Regions from separate parts of the Halomonas sp. AOP7-E1-9 genome, predicted to be linked through region 3. Evidence: riboswitches for the same ligand, from Rfam matches in the RefSeq annotation. Region 3 holds a riboswitch; each other region holds the start of a gene.
What was found. A riboswitch is a leader RNA that binds a small molecule or an ion and turns the genes downstream of it on or off. The one in region 3 is predicted to bind thiamine pyrophosphate.

Region 1 (4,683 bases), on a different contig from region 3:
GGGCTTGAGTTCACCACTACGAATCCAGGTGATTAGCTGCTCGGCTTCTTCACGAGTACCGTGAGAAACGCCAAATATCTGCACCTGGTAAAGGTAAATACGCGTCCACATGATCTCACTGAGATTACCGCCGCTGGCCCCTGCGATGGAAAGGCGCGGATAGGATTGGCGGTGCTGCATATCAACAATCATGGTATCGATAAACAGATCAGTCATCTCGCCGCCGACCAAGTCCATCACCGCATCAATTGGCTTTCCGCCAGTAGCTTCTAAGACGCGGTTAACAAAGGTCGGCAGGTCGCCACGGTCAATAACGGCTTCGGCGCCTAACGCTTGCAGCGCAGCGGCTTTATCAGGCTGACTGACCGCATAAGGAACGGCACCGACAATACGGCACAGCTGAATGAGCGCGGTGCCTACGCCACCACTGGCACCGCTTACCAACACGCGCTCGCCAGCCTTGATGTGTGCCGAGGTCATCATATGGTACGCCGTTTGATAGGAGCACATGCCCATCGCGGCTAGCTCAGCATCGCGGAGTTCGGGATTATCAATGGAGTGGAACTGGTCTGCGGGTACCGCAATATACTCAGCGTAGCCGCCATCGGCCCCATGGCCGTAGTAGTCGGGAGTTAGATTGATGTCCCGGCGCTCATCCGCATAAATATTGAAATCAAGCAGGCCACGCTGGCCAATACGCTCGGCATCCACGCCTTCGCCTACCGCTACGATACGCCCGGCTACATCTGCCCCCTGAATACGTGGAAACGTTAAGGTGGGCGTGCCGCCCATAGCAAAGGACGTCACGTCGCCTTTCTCTTTGGTGGGATACAGGCCCTCACGCGCTTTACGGTCGGTATTGTTTTTCGCGGTCGCCGTCACCTGGACCAGAACATCACCTGGGACGGGTAACGGCGTTTTGACGTCTTCACGATAATGCAGTTGTTCGACCCCACCATGCCCGACCAAGAGCATGGCAGCCATCGTAGAAGAAACGGCGGTAGGTTCAGGCATTGTCAGGCTCCTTGACACAAAGGAATAAGATGACTTGTCGACCATAACAAACTCTTTAGGCCACTTAAAAGCCTGCTGAATTAGAACCAGCCCTTTCGTCTGAATAGCCAAATCAGTACGCCACCGATTCCTGCCATCATGCCTAAAATGAAGAAGTAGCCATAGCGATAGTGCAGCTCCGGCATGTAGTCAAAGTTCATCCCGTAGATACCGGCAACAAACGTTAACGGAACAAAAATCGCCGTAATGACCGTTAGAACGCGCATTGTAATGTTCAGTTGGTGCGACGAGATTGATATGTAACCGTCGACTAGGTCACCGCAAATGTCGTAATACATCTGAGTAAGCGTATAAAGCCGCTCAAAACGTTCGGCAACATCGTTAATGGCATGCAGCGTTTCACTTTCCTCACGCGGGACGTGCTCATAGTCGTAGACAGTTAACTCTTGGGTAATCCCTTTATGATAATTAAACACGCGCCGCATCTTAACCAGCCGGGAGCGGTACATGGTAATTTTGCGCATTAATACATCGTTGCCATTTTCATGTAACTCATCTTCTAAATCGCTTAATTCCGCTTCAAATTCAAGCAGGCTATCAATGTAATACCCAGCAGAGATATACATCACCTTGAGCGCCACCTGCTCCGGTGATTTCGCTAATAACGTCTTACCGTGCTCCTTAAAGAGCCGCTCAATGCTCATGGCAACGCCTGGATGTAACGTCACTAAAAAGCACTCACCAATAAAAAAGCAGACCTGCTGAGGAACAAAGTTTAGCTGGGCGTCAAAAGATGAAATACCGCGGTAAATAATCAGTGCGTGGTTATCAAACTCTTCTATTTTGGGTGGTACGCGCTCTTTATGGGCATCCTGAATAGCCATGGGGTGACACTCAAATTTACCCAGTAGCCGCTCAGCAGATTCTGCTGATTCCCCCTGCATATCGATCCATATATGACTGCCGGGGGTATTCTGCCATGTGACAAAAAGCTCTTCGTTCCCTTCATGGGTTTCGCCATCAGGGGTCGTCAAAATACTGCGAATCATAACTGTCCTTGGTTCCAAGGGGTTCTTAAATACGCTAATAACACGCTTACCACCGTGGAAGCTAACAACGCACCTAGAAACGGCGCTAGTGTGGGTACACTGTTTGGAAAGCTTGCCGCCATTATCCCTTCGCTTATGCTGGCGTGACTCATCCACCCAGGCAAGATCGCACCCAATAGACCCGCCATGCCGCCACCGATAGCCGCAAGGGGCGTCATGCGCCGCCATAAGCCCAGCAGCACGGGCACCACAGTTGCAGCGCAGACTAAATCAGCGATTAAAAAAAGACGTAAAACAGACACACCTTGAAGTGCGACAACCACGACAGGCACCATAAGCAAAACGGTCATCCAGCGTGTGAGCGCGATAGAAACGCTTGGCTGCTCACTGCGCGACACGATCAGTGAGGCAATACCGCTTTGTAGCGTATCTACGCTGGACGCCACCAATGTAACGGCAAGTACTAGTGCCGTTATAGCTAGCCAGGGTGGCGCGTTATTGAGCAGTGCAAAAAAAGGCATGGGCGGTTCGCCCAGCGGAACACCGTTCATGGCAGCAAGCATACCCAAACCGCCAATCACCATAACGATCATGACCGTGGCGCCCCCTCCTACCCAAGCCCCGCGGGCCAAACTGTGGTCATTACGTGCCGCCCATACCCGCTGCCAGTAGCCCTGGTGAAACAAGTTCGCTGCGGTAACCGCGATGACAAGCGTTAGTGCCACACTAAGCGCATCAGAAGTGGCGATAGAGGGCCATGCCGCACTGCTCGGCATGGCAGGCAAGTGCCAAAGGGTGACACTGGAAACCACCACTAACAGTGCAAGCAGCAACCATGCCTGCCAACGGTCAGTGGCCAGGCTTGCGCGCAGCCCACCGCTTACCGTGTAAAGCAACGTAGTGAGCGTTACTCCAATAATCACCCAGCTCGACGGAACATCAGAAAGCAGCGAGGTGATCGCTCCAATAGCGGTTAATTCAGCGGCTAAAAAGCAGGCCATATACACCACGGAAACCAGCGTTACCCAGTGGCGCACTCCGCGCCCATAGCACGCCTCAGCAAACTCAGCGATGCTCCGCCCCTCAGGGAGAGCCCGGCGTATAGACGGACCATAAAAGCCAAGGACGATAAAAGGCAGTGAGGAGCCAAGGGCATAGCCTGCCAAGGCCAATGGGCCAATAAAAGCGCCAATTTCTGGCGGTGCAAACAAAATCCAGGCCCCCATACCAGATGCAACAAAAGAGAGCCCTAGCGTGGTGCTGGTTTGTGAATTACGAGCGGTTACAAAGTCATCCAATGAGCCTTTACGCCCACGGGCTTTAAGGCCTAAAAATGCAAAGCAACAGAGCGCCGCGCCCAGCACGGCTGACGTTAGGTATGGCATGTCGCACTTCCTCCGCCGGTACTAACCGGTTCAGGTTCCAGGGTCTGCGTCATAGCATTCTCAGCCACGCAACGTGGCTCCCCTGGCGACAGTGAATTGAGAGCGTATCCTGATGTAAAGCGAGCTAACCGTCAAAATGAGCAGCTACTCGCACCGTATCTTAGCCGCTAAATAGCTAACAGGAAAACGGTTTACTTCTGCTATTCATTCGCTACAACGTTGTCTAGACTAACAAAAGCTGCTGTAAACTGAGTCAAAGCATTACAAAATAAAAGTAGCTTACTGCCATTAGTGTTATAAAACATTAATGTTACAAGCGTCGCACAGGAGAATAAGCGACGCGCTTACAGGAAACCACTATGTCATACACCGAAGCCAAGGAGCATACGCAAGGGCGGCTCAATACTCTGTTTGCTGACCCCTACCGTGCGTTTGAAAACAATACCGATGAGCGCCAGCTTCACGTTCGCGTAATGCTTTATATGCTGCTGGCCCGCCCCATGTCACGAGGAGACATGACGCTACGCGTGATCCATGGCTGGGAGAACGGTAGCTGCGAGCCTGGCGACTTACAGCATGCTGACTACGTTTTAAATACGCTAGATGATGTAAAGCGCGCGGTGAAAGACTTCGACCAGGCCACGAAGCAAAACGCTCCGCTCCCCTCTGAAGACCCTGCCATTTTGGCGATGCCTTTAGCAAATGTGATCGCCGATGCCAAAGCCGAAGGGCAAGAGGTCACCGACGATATACCCAAAACGCCCGAACGCTGGTCTGCGCTTGAAGGCGGCCTGGCACTTTATACGCTTTTTAAAATGTATCACCGGTTGGTGTATGGCGAGGACGATGTCTACCGCTGCTCCCAATGCCAAACGGCCTTAGGCCCGCGTGAAATTCATGAATTTCATCTAGAGGAGAGTGAGTTCGCCCTTTTAGTGCCCCTTGTCGGACAGCCAAAAGAGGCGCCGTCTCTACTCGTATTGCATGAAAGCCAACTTAAGCCGATTGAAAAGCTACTGGAAGAAAGCTTGAGCCTGCTGAATGATTTTTAAGCCTTGAGTACAACAACGTCACTGGCCCCCACAAGAACCAGTGACTGCTTAGTAAGTAAGCGTCAGCTTAATGCAATAGTACTATTGATACCGCTTGAAACGTTTTCAGGCTCAAACCAGCGTGCCGTTACCGTTTTGGTTTGCGTCCAGAAGGCGATCGCCTGTTTTCCATTTGGCCCTAAA
Region 2 (4,683 bases), on a different contig from region 3:
CAGCGCGTCAGGCGCCTGGCGATCAGGCTTGAGTCGGGCAGGTTGCCAATACGAATGGCCACATCGTAGCCCTCTTCGAGAAGATCCACGCGGCGGTCACCTAAATCCAGGCGTACATCCAGGCCAGGATATGCCACCATAAAGCGCGCCACCAGCGGGGAGAGGTGGCGCATGCCAAAACTCATGGGGCCGTTGATGCGTAAACGGCCGCTTATTTCAGAAATGCCGCTGCCTACGTCGGCGGCAGCCTCATCAAGGGCCTGTAAAATCGCTTGGGCATGCGCAAGGTAGCGCTCGCCCTCGGCGGTTAAATGCAGGCGCCGCGTGGTGCGCTGAATAAGCCGCACCCCGAGCGTCTCTTCAAGGGCCATGACAACGCGTGATACCCGCGTGCGGGAAAGATCCAACGCCTCAGCGGCCCGCGTGTAGCTGCCAAGCTCGGCAACTTTGACAAAAGCGGCAATATGGTCGAGCTGGTTCATGGCCGAGCCAACGCCCGTGCGGCCTGGTAAGGGTCAGGCTGGCCACAAATGGCGGAGATAACCGCCAAGCCATTGGCACCGGCTGCAACGACCTGCTGGGCGTGTTCAGCCTTGAGCCCGCCAATGGCCACGCTTGGCAAGGTGCAGGCCGCGGCTAATTGAGCCAGGCCTTCAAACCCCAACGGTTTAGCATGGTCCTGCTTGCTTTGGGTGGTAAACACCGGGCCCAGGCCCACGTAGTCGAGCAGGGCCACGGGGGCTGCGTGAAGCTGCTCAAGCGTATTAATCGAAAGCCCGATAATTGCCTCTGGCCCCATGGCTGCCCGTGCCTCTTGAACCGCTGTATCGCTTTGGCCGACATGCAGCCCATCGGCGCCGCTTTGCAAGGCAACGTTCAAGCGGTCATTAATCACCAGCGGTACCCCGCTACCCGCCAGGGCGGCTTTCAAACGCTTGGCCTGTTCAATCATGTCGGTATCGCTTGCGTGTTTATCGCGCAGTTGAACAAAGCTGACGCCCCCTTTGACGGCCTCAATCACGGTGCGCTCTAGCCCTGCGGCTTTACAGAGTTGAGCGTCAGTGACCAGATAAAGCGAAAGATCAAAACGCATTAGCCTTCCTCCAGCCCGGTAAACTGACGGACGTCTGTAGGTGTTAGCTGATACAAGGCGTCCAACAGGGCTACCTGAAAACTACCCGGGCCTGCCGCCTGTTGTCCAGCGCGGCTACCCGCGATAGCAAAGCTTGTAAGTGCGGCTAACGTGGCGTTCAAGGGAGCTTCGGGGCTGGCCGCTACAAAGGCGGCAACGGTGGCACTTAACGCACAGCCAAGCGTAGTGACACGCGGCATAAGCGCGTGCCCGCCGCTCAGACGCCAGTGCTGAGTGCCATCGGTAATAAAATCCTGAACGCCGGTCATCGCGACAACACAGCGTTGCTGCTTGGCGAGGTTTATGGCAGCCTCACGCGCTTCATCCGTAGAGGCTGTGGCATCCACTCCTCGGCCCGCGTGGGTCAAGCCGGAAAGCGTCATGATTTCTGAGGTATTGCCACGGATCACGCTGGGCTTAAAAGCCAATAGCGTTTGTGAAAGCGTTTGACGGTAGTAAGTGGCGCCCACCGCAACCGGGTCCAATACCCAAGGCGTATTGCTCTCGTTGGCCGTTCTGGCGGCAAGTTGCATACCTTCTGCCCAGTGTGGTGAAGGCGTGCCGATATTGATCGAAAGTGCCCCGGCCAAGCGAGTAAACTCAGCGACTTCCTCAGTTGAATGCAGCATGGCAGGGGAAGCGCCGACAGCCAGCAGGCAGTTAGCTGTGCTGTTCATCGCTACAAAATTGGTAATACAGTGCACTAACGGCGTGGTGCGTTGTACAGCGGAAAGCGCGTCGCTCAGCGGGAGTGATGTCATGGCCACCTCACAGCGTAGATCGGGTGTGATGACACCGCGACTTCCTACGCCGGTATTATCCGGTTCAGGTTCTAAGGGTGCATCTCAGCTTGAGCGTCTCAAGCGCCCCTGTCGTCAGGCTACTATCCTTGCCTTGGGCGGTGCTGTAAAGCGCAGGCGATGTGTAAGGGGAGGCCGGTAGGGTAAGCGGGGCTGGAATAATGGCTGTTCTGCCCTCATGGTATGTCATCACAACGGTATCATGCGGTGTGAAACGGTTAGAGATAGGCTTGTACACGGTATGGTTTTTGTCAAAGATAACCGCTCAATCAATTCATTTAACAGCATAATTCCCCACAAGGAGCCCAAGATGACTTTGCAAGGTGAACAGCATAAAGGCGTTCGTCCGGCCCCTGCGCAAACCCAAGGGTTTCGCTTAAACCATACGATGCTGCGGGCGAAAGACCCCGAGCGTTCATTGGCCTTTTACTCCCAGGTATTTGGCATGCAGGTGCTGCGTCGGCTGGATTTCGAAGAGATGCAGTTTTCGCTCTACTTTCTGGCGAACCTGGAAGCCAACGACCAGGTGCCGGAAGATACCCAGGCGCGTACGGCCTGGACCTTCAGCCAAAAGGGGTTGTTAGAACTTACCCATAACTGGGGCACCGAAGACCAGGACGATTTTGCCTACCACGATGGCAATGCCGAACCGCAGGGCTTTGGACATATCTGCTTTAGCGTGCCGGACTTGGAAGCGGCCCAGGCGTGGTTTGATGAGCACGATGTGACGTTCATAAAGCGGGCGGATCAAGGCAAAATGCAGGGCGTCATTTTTGTGAAAGACCCGGACGGCTATTGGATCGAAGTTATCCAGGCCGACCTAATGGCGGCGATGGGCGACTGATATGGCACACTTGCTGTTTCGGCTGCGCTACGTTACCGATGAAGAAGCCATGGAAGTCCGCTCACTACTGGCAGAACATGGTTTTGATACCTATGAAACGCAGGCCGGTTTTTTCCGCTTAGGGGTGGACGCGATCTGGCTGCGTGATGAAACCCAGCGTGAGGCGGCCGAAGCAGCACTGGCGGTGTATCAAGCCGAGCGCTTCACCAAGGCTCGGCAAGCGCACGCCGAGGCCGTGAGCCAAGGCGATGCACCTACCTTATGGCGCCGCTTGGCGGCGCATCCCTTTCAGGTCACCCTGGTAATGGTGGCGGTCGTTATGGTGGCACTGCTTACGCTGCTGCCATTTCTTGGCCTGACTCGTTAATCAAGCCGCAGGTGCCCGCGTTTTAAGTAGAGCTTGACCCCTGCGCTGCCCGCGCTAAGTTGGGGAGCGGCGCCGGGAGGGTAGCGACACCAGCTGCCCGTCGGGTATTCGGTATCGCCGTCGCACAAGGTGCCTTCCAGAACAAACGCCTCCAGGCCACCACCCAGCGTCGGGTAGGCAATCGTCACGCCCGCCTCCCACCGCTCCAGGCTGGCGCGCTCCTGGTGAAAGGTATGCAGCATTTTATAGGTAATGCCTGGGCGGCGGTCCGGCTGCCAAGGTAAACGGTGGGCAGGTACGGCCAGTTGAAGAATGTCATTGGCTGCAAACTGGTGAAGCTTCACCAGGATGAGCGCGCCCTCATCGCCTATGTGCGGGGTGTGGCCCGTACCGATAGGATTGCGCAGATAGGTGCCCGCGGGGTAGCGGCCGTGCTCATCACCGAACACGCCCTCTAGTACAAGAATCTCTTCCCCGCCGTCGTGGGTATGTGAGGTGAACTGGCTGTTGGGCGCGTAGCGTACCAGGCTGGTCGCTCTGGCGACTTCCTCGCCGATGCGATCAAGCATCATGCGTGTGACGCCTGCACTGGGCGAATCGACCCATTGATATTGGTCCGGCGTTACGCAGGCAAAGTGGCTAAAGTCGGCGTTAAGGCGCATGGTGTTGGCTCTTTGCAGTGGGGGGATCGCGGTAGTGCAAGTCTCCTTATCCACCACCCAAAATGCAATGCATAAAAGAGCGCTTTAATGACGAGCCTTTAGGAAGGCTCGTGGCATAAAGGCGGTTTTTTTCAGGGCGTCGCCGCAAGTGTCGTCAGAATATGGTGGGCGGCCTCAATACGTGCCTGGTTGGGATAATTGCGGTTGGCGAGCATCACGATGCCTATTTGCTGGCTGGGTACAAAGGCGACATAAGCGCCAAAGCCATTGGTTGAGCCCGTCTTGTTAAACCACACATCGTCATCTGCCGGTAGCGGTGTCTGAAGCTGCTCGGCCTTGTTAGCCTCCAGCACCATCTCCAGCGAATTGCCTGCTTGTAGCTGGTCAAGCGACACAGGGTAGGCATAGCGTTCCCAACCGAGGCCTTGGGTCATATCGCCCATGTTGACGTAGCCCATCCGGGTTGCTTCCAGTGCTTCGCGCAGCGGTTCATCCACCGCTGAGCTGTCCATGTTGGCGTTAATGAACGCCAGCATATCGGCGCTATTCGACTTTACCCCGTAGGCCTCTGCATCCAGTACGCCGGGGTTCACCCGAATCGGCTCATCCTCTTTTGAGTACCCGAAGGCGTAGTTCGCCTGCGCGTCTTCAGGTACCTGCAGGTAGCTGTGTTCAAGGCCGAATGCTGAAAACACGTGCGCTTCCATCAACTGGGCGTAAGGTTTTCCAAGCCGCTGGGCGGTCAGGTAACCGAGTAATCCAATGCTCGGATTTGAATAGAGCCGATGAGTGCCTGGCGCATACGTCGGTGCCCACTGGCGGTAGTAGGCGACCATGTCGTCTTCGTTGTTGACGCTATCTGGAAACTGCAACGGCAG
Region 3 (4,683 bases):
ATAACCCTCCCGGCTCAAGCGCTGAAAGGATCATGTCCCACAGTGTGGGAAAGTGCGTTGGCTCGCAGAACGGCAGGCTTAGCCCGGCGTGGGCCAAGGATGACGATGGCAGGCCTTTCAATTCCTCGAAACTCGAAGTCAAAATTGTCAGATCAGCGCTGGGCAATTCAGCTTTTAGTGTTTCTACTCGCACAATGGCATTGGGCGCTTTGTCGATCGCCAAGACCTTCCACCCTGACGTCAGCAGTAGTGCGGTTTCGATGCCGCCTCCACATCCTAAATCGATAGCATGGCCGTTGCCTTTGGGTAAGCACTCGTCCCCCAAAGCGCGGCGTAACAGCGGCGAGGCGGCTCGCGTTTGATTGGCGCGATAGAAGGCTTCCCAACCCGTTTTGTTATCGGTGGTCAATGTCAGTACTTCCTGATCGCATCACGCTGTAATGATGAGTGTTAATCGTCATAATCGATTCAAATTAACACATAGCACCGTCGTCCGCCCCCTTGCATCTCCCTCCACCGCCACCTAGACTCGCTGAGTTGAATGCTTGACGGGGTGCCGGTGAATCCGGCTGAGATGGCGCAGGGCGTAGCAATTTTGCTGCCAAGCGCTGGTCCCGCTGAACCTGATCCGGCTAATGCGCTGCTTTTGATGTAGCGCGGGTACCGGCGTAGGGATCAAGCGATGGCACTGGCTAGCTCTCTCCCACAATCGCTCGCCACCCTTCCGTGCCATTTCCTCGATCTTTTCGCCTGCCCTTCGGATCACCACCACCGGAGGATGTATGGGCTACCGCTTTACTGATTTAACCACTGCCTGCCATGACGATTGGCGCGCCTACATTGAGCACGACTTTGTGTGCCAGCTGGGCAACGCCACGTTGCCTGAAGCGTCATTTCGCCACTACCTGAAGCAGGATTACCTGTTTCTGATTCACTTCGCTCGCGCCTATGCACTGGCCGCCTACAAAAGCCCTACGCTTGCCGATTTGCGCCATGCCCATGAAGGTTTAAAAACCATTGTGGATGTGGAATTGGGCTTGCACGTGGGCTTTTGTCGCGAGTGGGGTATTTCCGAGGAGGCACTTGCCGAGCTACAAGAAGCTCGGGCGACCATGGCCTACACCCGCTACGTGTTGGATACCGGCAACCGTGGCGACCTGCTGGATTTACACGTGGCACTTGCCCCTTGCCTGGTGGGCTATGGCGAGATTGCCAACTGGTTGAACGCAAAATCCACAACGCTACGCGGCACACACAACCCGTTTGATGCCTGGATTGCGATGTACGAAAGCGAGGAGTTTCAGGCGGCCATGCAAGCCGAGCTTGAATGGCTGGATGCTCGCCTCGCCGACGTCACCCCTGCCCGCTTTAATGAGCTCAGCAAAATTTTCCGCGATGCCACGCGCCTGGAAATCGACTTCTGGCAGATGGGCCTGGACCTTTCCCATTAATTCCAATAACAAGGATATAACCGTGAACAAAACCGTTACCCAGAAGACAGCCCGCTTTCTAGCCGAAACCGCCCAGGTCGATGCCGCCGCGATTTCCCCACTACCCGGTTCACGCAAGGTGTATCTTGAAGGCTCGCGCCCGGATATCCACGTGCCGTTTCGGGAAATCAGTCTCTCGCCGACCAAAACGACCAGCGTGGATGAACAGAACCCGCCGCTGCTGGTGTACGACACCTCTGGCCCCTACACCGACCCCAACGCCCAGATTGATCTACGCCGTGGGCTTCCCGCGCTTCGCCGGGTGTGGATTGAGGAACGCGACGACACCGAGTTTTTAGAAGGCCATACGTCTGAGTACGGCAAACGCCGCGCCAACGACCCCATGCTGGCTCAGCTGCGCTTTGATTTGAAACGCACGCCGCGTCGGGCAAAAGAAGGCAAAAACGTTACCCAGCTGCACTACGCCCGCCAAGGGATCATCACGCCGGAAATGGAATTTATCGCCCTGCGCGAGAACCAGCGCCGCCAAGCGCTGGGCGATGCCGAGGTGGAGAGAATCCTGGGCCACCAGCATCGCGGCCAAAGCTTCGGCGCCAGCATCCCAGAAGAGATTACGCCGGAGTTTGTGCGCGATGAAGTTGCTCGCGGGCGGGCGATTATTCCCAATAACATCAACCATCCTGAAAGCGAGCCGATGATTATCGGGCGTAACTTTCTGGTCAAGATTAACGGCAACCTGGGCAACTCGGCCGTTACCTCGTCGATTGAAGAAGAAGTCGACAAAATGACCTGGGGGATTCGCTGGGGCGCGGATACCATCATGGATCTCTCCACCGGGCAGAACATTCACGAAACCCGCGAATGGATTTTGCGTAACTCGCCAGTGCCTATCGGTACGGTGCCCATCTACCAAGCGCTGGAGAAGGTCAACGGCGTGGCCGAAAACCTGACCTGGGAGGTGTTTCGCGATACGTTGATCGAGCAGGCCGAACAGGGTGTGGATTACTTCACCATTCACGCAGGCGTTTTGCTGCGCTATGTGCCGCTGACCGCCAACCGGGTAACGGGCATCGTCTCGCGCGGCGGTTCGATTATGGCCAAATGGTGTTTGTACCATCATCAGGAGAGCTTTCTGTATACCCACTTCGAGGAGATCTGCGAGATCTGCAAGCAGTACGATGTGGCGTTTTCATTAGGTGACGGCCTGCGCCCAGGCTCTATCGCCGATGCCAATGACGAAGCGCAGATGGCCGAACTTAAAACCCTGGGTGAGCTGACCCACATTGCCTGGAAGCACGACGTGCAGGTAATGATTGAAGGCCCCGGCCACGTGCCCATGCACCTTGTCAAAGAGAACATGGACAAGCAGTTGGAGTACTGCGACGAGGCGCCCTTCTACACACTCGGCCCGTTGGTCACGGATATCGCACCAGGCTACGACCATATTACCTCGGGCATTGGGGCGGCGATGATCGGCTGGTTTGGATGTGCCATGCTCTGCTATGTCACGCCGAAAGAGCACCTGGGCCTGCCCAATAAAGATGACGTCAAGACCGGTATTATTACCTACAAAATTGCCGCCCATGCGGCGGATCTTGCCAAGGGCCACCCGGCAGCACAGCGGCGTGATAATGCGCTTTCCAAGGCGCGGTTTGAATTCCGCTGGGAAGACCAGTTCAACCTGGGGCTAGACCCGGACACCGCGCGGGAATTTCATGACGAAACCCTGCCCAAGGATTCCGCGAAGGTAGCGCATTTTTGCTCTATGTGTGGGCCCAAGTTCTGCTCAATGAAGATTAGCCAGGAAGTACGCGACACCTACCGCGACCGCACGCCAGAAAGCACTAACGACGCGGAGTCGGTTAAGCGCGGCATGGAAGAGCAGGCGGAGAAGTTTCGAAAAACGGGAAGCCAGCTGTATCAGGAAGTGTAAAACGGTTTGAAAACGAAAGGCATAAACGCAAACAGGGGCCTGAAGGCCCCTGTTGTCGACGTGTTACGCTAACGTGCGTGGCAAAGCTATTTTTTCTTGAGACTCTCTTTCACGTCGCCTTTACCTTTTTGAGCTTCGCCTTTAGCCTGCTGCATTTTGCCTTTGGCTTCCGTTTTTTCGCTGCCCGTTACTTTGCCAGCCGCTTCTTTCACTTTACCAGCGGCTTTGTTAGCGGCGCCTTTTGCTTTATCGTCTTTTCCACTCATGACATACACCTCTAATCCGTTAGCAGGAAACACGCTGGAGAGAAGAACATATTGCCCTTCACATCACAGCTGCCTTATCAGAGTAGCCTTTGTTAAAAAAGTTACCTCATTTTCTTTCTGGTAGTCGCGTAGGCTCCCAAAGATTGAGCACATAATGCAGGCAAGCCATGAACAGCAGCGTTACTACCAGCGCCACACTCATGGATGAAAAGCGATACAGGGCGCTATAGACAAGGTCCTGACTGGGGCCTAAAGATTGACCAAACAGGATACCCAGGGTGGTCATCCCGCCAAACCCGATGCCGGAGCCCCCGCCTTCAAGTATGTGCTCACGCCCAAACAGCAATAGCCCCAACCAATAAAGCACAATCGCTAGCAGGAAGTGATTGCTTTGTGTGTAAAGCAGAAGCTGCATAATCAGCGCCAGGTTACACCCCAACAGCGTGCCGATGGCACGTTTGCGAGCGGATACGCGCGCACCGGCATAGCCCATCGCGAACAGCACCAAAATGGTCGCCATTTGTGCCGAGAGCGACCCCTGCAGGTCAAATACCTGAAAAACGACAAAGGAAAGTGTCGCGGTAATGCCGCCCATCAGCGTTTCATGGCGCATCTGCGCTTTCGTCTTGGTGCTTTTAGGCGGCGGTTGGCGGGGCTCAACGTCAGGGAAAAGTGTGTACATCAGCATGGCGATGAACACGGCAAGCACGCTGGCCACAAAATTGGAGGCCAACAAATCAGCTAGATCGACACTGGGGTAGCTCGCAAAATGCAGCAGAATGCTTAAGGTTAATACGCCATTGGCCCCAAACAGAAACAGCGGGCCTTTTGCCATCAAGCTAAACCGAAACAGGAACATACCCAACACGACCAGCGTCATCACCACCGGCATATGTTTAAGCAGGCCGACCACCAGGCTGACTTCCAGCGCATTCACCGATACGTTACCTAAAAACTGGCGAATAATGCTGATATTCAGAATGGGCACCATACCCAGCAAAAACATCGGAAAAACGGTAAAGAAGACGCCGTA

Region 1: another riboswitch for thiamine pyrophosphate. It lies ahead of ACT3R4_RS10085 (SLC5/6 family protein); the one in region 3 lies ahead of tenA (thiaminase II).
Region 2: another riboswitch for thiamine pyrophosphate. It lies ahead of thiM (hydroxyethylthiazole kinase); the one in region 3 lies ahead of tenA (thiaminase II).

What each region holds. Positions count from the first base shown of each region.
Region 1 covers NZ_JBQSVC010000015.1:2,667-7,349, forward strand. The annotation lists gene ACT3R4_RS10075 (zinc-binding dehydrogenase) at 1-1,014, opposite strand, end outside; gene corA (magnesium/cobalt transporter CorA) at 1,095-2,063, opposite strand; gene ACT3R4_RS10085 (SLC5/6 family protein) at 2,060-3,448, opposite strand; TPP riboswitch at 3,438-3,542, opposite strand; gene ACT3R4_RS10090 (hypothetical protein) at 3,808-4,500, shown strand; gene ACT3R4_RS10095 (CoA-acylating methylmalonate-semialdehyde dehydrogenase) at 4,563-4,683, opposite strand, start outside.
Region 2 covers NZ_JBQSVC010000008.1:123,978-128,660, reverse strand. The annotation lists gene ACT3R4_RS07150 (LysR family transcriptional regulator) at 1-482, opposite strand, end outside; gene thiE (thiamine phosphate synthase) at 479-1,093, opposite strand; gene thiM (hydroxyethylthiazole kinase) at 1,093-1,893, opposite strand; TPP riboswitch at 1,918-2,013, opposite strand; gene gloA (lactoylglutathione lyase) at 2,243-2,776, shown strand; gene ACT3R4_RS07130 (DUF6164 family protein) at 2,778-3,143, shown strand; gene ACT3R4_RS07125 (cupin domain-containing protein) at 3,140-3,805, opposite strand; gene ampC (class C beta-lactamase) at 3,937-4,683, opposite strand, start outside.
Region 3 covers NZ_JBQSVC010000011.1:602-5,284, forward strand. The annotation lists gene ACT3R4_RS08320 (class I SAM-dependent methyltransferase) at 1-409, opposite strand, end outside; TPP riboswitch at 540-692, shown strand; gene tenA (thiaminase II) at 783-1,451, shown strand; gene thiC (phosphomethylpyrimidine synthase ThiC) at 1,474-3,384, shown strand; gene ACT3R4_RS08335 (CsbD family protein) at 3,471-3,650, opposite strand; gene ACT3R4_RS08340 (DUF2955 domain-containing protein) at 3,757-4,683, opposite strand, start outside.